DNA from 2 places in the Alteromonas sp. W364 genome. Region 1 is predicted to be linked to the other one. Evidence: predicted binding sites of a transcription regulator. Region 1 holds the regulator's gene; the other holds the start of a gene.
The links. Region 1 encodes FNR, which switches genes on or off when oxygen is low (the NO sensors DNR and NnrR bind a similar motif). Its sites were predicted from a motif close to TTGATCTAGATCAA; they were not measured.

Region 1 (3,189 bases):
ATGTATTGATCCCATTAGCCATTATCATCGTCGGAATTGCTATCGGTGTATTCTTTTGGGCAGTAAAAAGTAATCAGTTTGAAGACTTAGATCGTCAAGGGTACAGCATTCTATTTGATGACGATATCAAGTCAGAAAGTGCTGAAAAGACGAATGACGCAGCGGATAGCAACGCGAACGAACAACAGGCTGAATTAGCTAAAGACAAAAAAGAACCAAAGCGTTGAATCCCGATTTCAATCTATTAAGTGCATTTTTAATTGGGCTTGCTGGGGGGGTACACTGCATAGGCATGTGTGGCGGTATTGCTAGTGCTTTCACCTTTGCTATTCCGAAAAACGTTTCACAACTCCCCTATATCTGTGCCTACAACATTGGTCGTATATTGAGTTATACCGCAGCTGGCGCGTTAACAGGGTATATTGGCAGCATAATAAGCACCAGTGCGAATAACGCGTTCCCAATATTTCAAATAATTAGCATCGTGTTTATGGTGTTGCTGGCACTTTATATCAGTGATTGGTACAAAGGCCTTTCAGCAATAGAACGCCTGGGAAGCCATCTTTGGCGACATATTTCCCCGATTGGTAAAAAGCTTATCCCATTTAAAAACCCATTATACACAATAGCTTACGGGATGATTTGGGGTTGGCTGCCTTGTGGTTTAGTCTACTCCATGCTCAGTTGGTCATTGGCAAGCGAAAGTGTTTATCAAGGCGCTTCGATGATGTTGTTCTTTGGCTTGGGGACGCTACCTGCGGTCATGGCAACTAGCCTTGGTGCAGGTTTCTTACTGCCCATTTTTCAACATAAATACACTCGAAAAATGATTGCTATTCTACTACTTGCGTTTTCTTTGATCTTGACCTACGACCTTGTTACAGGTAATAATTGATCTGAAAATCATCAAAAAGAGTAAGTCATGGCAAAAGGTCCAGAACTCTCAATTCACTGCCAAAGTTGTAGCTTTAGTCATTTGTGTTTACCGGTTAGTTTAAACAAAAATGAACTTGATACCTTGGACGATATCATTGAGCGAAAAAAACCCCTTCATAAAAACGATAAATTAGTCCGTTATGGTGACAAATTCCATTCATTATATGCCGTACGTTCAGGTTCATTTAAATCTTATGTTAGTGATAAAGACGGTGTTGAGCAGATTATTGGGTTCCACTTCCCTGGCGATATTATCGGATTCGACGCATTGAAAGACGATAAGCATGGCAGTTATACCCAAGCGTTAGAAACTGCAATGGTGTGCGAACTGCCTTACGAGACCTTAGATGAGATGTCAGTCAGATTTCCAAAACTAAGACAACAAATCATGCGTTTCATGAGTGCTGAAATCAAACACGACCACGATTTGATGATGTTACTCAGTAAAAGAAGCGCAGAAGAGCGTCTTCTTCACTTTTTAAGTCACTTATCTCAGCGATTTGAAGAACGAGGCTTTTCCGCCAAGCAATTCAATTTATCGATGACGCGTAATGAAATTGGTAATTATTTGGGCTTGACGGTTGAGACTATTAGCCGCTTGCTAACCCGATTCCAAAAAGAAGATCTGATTAAGGTTGATGGCAAGTTAATCACTATTAGTGATTTCGACGGCATAAAGCAACGCCTTCCCGATATGGAAATAAACTTTACCCAAGTTTGTTAAGTTTATTATTCGCAAACTTGATCTGGGGCAATGTGGTTACTAGCACATTGCCCATAAATATCTACAATATACATAGATAACAACGTTCTGGAGAACACTATGTTTACTTGTAGCAAAATTTTAGCTGTCATTGACCCAAGCACAAAACAACAACCTTCACTCAATCGAGCTATTTTCCTTGCTGAAAAAACCGGCGCTAGCGTCGTTGCCCTATCCTCAATTTACGATAAGTCATATGACATGGCCGCGATCCTCACAAGCGACGAACGCTACGAAATGAAACAGGCAATGTTAGAACATGAATCGCTTAACCTAACTGCCCTGCTAAAGGAACTAACTACTGACGTTAACATTAGCACCAAGATTAAATGGCAAAAGAAGTTGCATGAATCCGTGGTGGAAACTTGCCAGGAAGAATCATGTGACCTGATTGTGAAATCCACTAAGAAGCATGGCATGTTAGCATCTAGTATTTTCACACCGAATGATTGGCATATTTTGCGCAACGCGCCTGTTGATGTGCTTTTGGTCAAAGATCATGAATGGACAAATAATGGTAAAGTCCTTGCTTCTATTGGTGTTTCAGCTAAAGATGATCAGCATATAAGCTTGAGTGATAAAATCGCTGAAACAGGAAATGAGCTAGCTAAATTGACGAACTCAACACTTCACTTGGCCAATTCTTATGCTGGCGCGCCTGTGCACATTGCCGTGGAAGTCCCGAATTTTGCGCCAGAAGTTTACAATCGTTCAGTACAAGAAAGACATACGAATAAGTTGAATGAGCTAGCCACGACTCATTCCCTTCAGGATGCTACGATGCATGTACTAGAGGGCTTGCCTGAAGATGTTATTCCTAAGCTAAGTAATGAACTGGACGCAGATTTACTGATAATAGGATCTGTTGGGCGAAGAGGTATTTCAGCAGCCCTGTTGGGGAATACTGCAGAAATGATTATCGATGCGGTTAATTGTGACACGCTCATCATAAAGCCATAAACAAACACCCTCGTTTTGTTACACAAAACCAAAGAGATGCCTAAATCGGGCATCTCTTTTCATTCCTTGTTTGCTTACCCAGACAACAAGCTTTAAAATGTGCGCCAAAGATTAGGTATGCGAGCATCATCCATACTTTTATAGGTCGGCACATTCACAGGCATACACAGTGGTTCAAACTTCAAACTTACCTAAGCAAAAATATAACAATGACAAACTCGTAAAGCGCATTCGCAGAAATGTGGGCAAAGCGATAGCAGACTATCAGATGATTGAAGATGGTGATGTTGTTATGGCTGCCATTAGTGGTGGCAAGGACAGCTTTGTGATGTTGGACATTTTGCTTAGTTTACAGCAATCAGCCCCGATTAATTTTGAGGTTATCGCCGTTAACTTGGACCAAAAGCAACCCGGTTTTCCAGAGGATATTCTACCGAGTTATTTGGAACAGAAAAATATTCCTTATTATATTATCGATAAAGACACCTACTCTGTTGTTAAGTCCAAAATAGAAGATGGAAAAACCACAT
Region 2 (3,189 bases), on a different contig from region 1:
CTGTTTGCTAAGGTTAATAGATACAGGTTTTATAAAACGGAAAAGTTAACATGGCGACAGTTAGAATATTGGGTGCAGCACAAGAAGTTACGGGATCTTGTCACTTAGTGGAATCTCCTGCCTTGGGTAAAGTCCTGTTAGACTGCGGAATGCATCAAGGAGCAAATTCTCTTAAGAAAATAGGAAGAGAAGATTTTGACTTTGAACCTTCTGATATTGATGCTGTGGTGTTATCTCACGCTCACTTAGACCACAGCGGACTGCTACCCAAGTTAGTTAGTTTGGGGTTTAAAGGACCTATTTATTGTGCTGACGCTACTGCTGATTTGTTAAAAATCATGTTGCTAGACTCAATCAATATTTATTTGGGTGATCTCGAACGAGAAAACAGAAAACTGTTGCGCAAAGGAAAAAGCCCACTTGAGCCAGAATACAGTGAAGACGATGTGCATGAAGTACTGTCTCTTTGCGTTACGAAGAATTATAACGAACGCTTTACTCTCAGTGAGCAAGCAAGTTGCATATTTTTTGATGCTGGCCACATACTAGGGTCTGCGATTGTACAATTAACTATTCAAGAAAAAGGCAGTTCAAAAACACTCGTATTTTCGGGCGATTTAGGCAATAAAGAAGCCGTCTTAATGAAGGACCCGAGCTTTTTAGACAAAGCAGACATTTTGCTAGTTGAGGGAACTTATGGAGACAGAAATCACCGTCCAATTGAAGACACCGTCAAACAGCTTAGGGAAATTATTGTAGAAACTGAAAAACGTGGTGGCAACATTATGATCCCGGCTTTTGCGGTTGGTCGAACTCAAGAAATATTGTTTTATCTCGGCCAGTTGCATCGAGAGGGACTTTTGCAAAACTGGCAAGTGATACTCGACAGTCCGATGGCTATTGAAATTACAAAAATTTATGACAAATGGTTTTCCTCCTTAGATAGCAAGGATATTGATCAAGCAACCCCAGACGCGCACTCCATCACCAAAGACTTCATTCCTAGTTTATTTTTATCTGTTACGCCAGAGAACTCAATGGCAATTAATCGAATCAACAAAGGAGCGCTTATTATTGCCGGAAGTGGCATGTGCACCGGCGGCAGGATTCGACATCACTTCAAAAGTCGAATTTGGGACAGTAGAAACACAGTTATATTTTGTGGTTACCAAGCAATGGGAACCTTGGGCAGAATGTTAGTGGATGGTAAAAAAATGATCCGAATATTCAATGATAGTTTTGCCGTTAAAGCTAAAGTAGAAACCCTAGGTGGGTTTTCTGCTCATGCAGGACAAAGAGAGCTTATAGAGTGGATTACGCAATTCAAACCAACACCAAACGTCGTATTGGTTCATGGCGATGCGCTAGCCTTAGATAAGCTGTCTTTCGTTTTATGGGATAAGCAAAACATCAACAGCATCATACCGACAAAGGGGCAAGCGATCGCATTCTAACAAAGCTAAGCATCATAACGCCCTTGCGTTCTACTACTAGGTTTGCGTTTTTACACAAATTACTGTGACAGACTATTTCCGCTCATCTCTTGACCTACCTCAAACTTGTTTTCACCTCAGTTGCTAAGCTTATAGTGAAGTAAGAAAGACGACACATACATTGACATAATATTAAGAGGGAAACACTATGAGTAACTACACAAAAATTTTAGTGGCAATCGATATTCATGCACAGTATGAGCAGGTGATAAATAAAGCACTGAATGTTTGCTCGTCAATAGAACAGCTTAATTTGGTCTACGTGCCACTACCAATGACATACATCAACCCTTATCTTTATGGATTAGATTACAACCAAATCAATGAAGAAGAGCGAATGGGTAAAGCGCGTCAGCAACTTCACGATATCGCTGAAAAGTTTGGTATCGACAAGCAAAACGTACACTTTAAGGTGGGCGATGCCGCTGACGAAATTCATAACATTGCAAATCAAATTCATGCAGACTTAATAGTCATAGGAACACATGGAAGAAGTGGTATTAAATTATTACTTGGATCTACCGCTAATTCTGTCTTGCACGGTGTTAAACAAGACGTGTTAGCAGTGCGTGTGCAGGATTAATAGTTAATATAAATAAGAGCAAAAAACGTAATGAAAATTGCGTTTTTTGCTAATGGACGCATAGTACCTATTCTGGCAGTTTTACTAAGTTACCGTTAGCAGTCTCCAAACCCATCATGCTTCGGCTTCTCAAAATAGTGCCATGAAGTGAGTTAATAAACGCTTTCTCATCCTGCAAAAGAAACATTAAGTCTTTCGCTCTACTTTGTATAGCCAACTCCCAGCCCATTGAATAAACGTCATCGCATATTATTTGGAAGCTTTCCTTTGCCTTCTTGGTATTTCCTAACAATGCCGAAAAAATACCAGCATACAGACTATTCCAAATAGTACGCTGTTCCATGGATTGATAATAATCAAAGAATGCTTTCACTGAACTGAATTTATTTTGTAGCTCTTGGGCAACTGCTGCTGCTTGACTAACCATACTTTCAAGCGTTGATTCAAAATCATCTGTTTGCGCATCTGCGAAAGGTGAGAGCCTTTTGGATATATGAAAAGTCCAACCAGAAGATTCGTAGAGAAAATGATTCACAGCAATATTCACATACGTACCTTTTGAGAATGAGCTCGGTTGAAACTCAATAATCACTGCCCACCAACCATTATCTTTAAACCAAATTCTGGACTTTCCTGAGCGAACAAAACCTAAAGGTTTTAGTGTTTCCTTTGCATTTTTAGCGATTAATTTATTGTGGTCCATTTCAATGTTCTCTCGGCTTACGTTTGCGTTTTATGCAGTGATTAAGGGGGCGATAAAGTCGCGTGGTTATTCTGACCTGCATACTACTTAATATGAAGATGTCGCGTCAGTCAAAAAAATACTCATAAATATAAAATAAAATTCCTAAAAATTGCCGTGAATGTGCCGTTACATAAGGGAGAGGTAAAGATTTATTAAGCAGTAGCACTTCACTTCGATAACATTCACTCACAACTATAGGAAACACTCTATGTTAAATAAAGCATTAATTGGAGCGCTACTGGTGTTGCTGTCTAGCACAGCAATGGCAGAAATTGCGGTTATTGTGCATCCGTCCAATAACGACGCTATAGACACAAAAGTTGTACAACGAATCTTTTTGGGCAAAGAAAAGAAATTTCCAAGCGGCG

Region 2: the regulator FNR is predicted to act here: its motif matches at 1,544-1,557, upstream of RM556_RS14425 (universal stress protein).

Annotation. Positions count from the first base shown of each region.
Region 1 is NZ_JAVRID010000001.1:419,593-422,781, reverse strand. Features, by position in the region: gene ccoS (cbb3-type cytochrome oxidase assembly protein CcoS) at 1-227, shown strand, start outside; gene RM556_RS01865 (sulfite exporter TauE/SafE family protein) at 224-895, shown strand; gene fnr (fumarate/nitrate reduction transcriptional regulator Fnr) at 923-1,660, shown strand; gene uspE (universal stress protein UspE) at 1,760-2,659, shown strand; gene ttcA (tRNA 2-thiocytidine(32) synthetase TtcA) at 2,829-3,189, shown strand, end outside.
Region 2 is NZ_JAVRID010000009.1:86,100-89,288, forward strand. Features, by position in the region: gene RM556_RS14420 (MBL fold metallo-hydrolase) at 51-1,454, shown strand; gene RM556_RS14425 (universal stress protein) at 1,642-2,076, shown strand; gene RM556_RS14430 (DUF4304 domain-containing protein) at 2,144-2,779, opposite strand; gene RM556_RS14435 (phosphate ABC transporter substrate-binding protein) at 3,030-3,189, shown strand, end outside.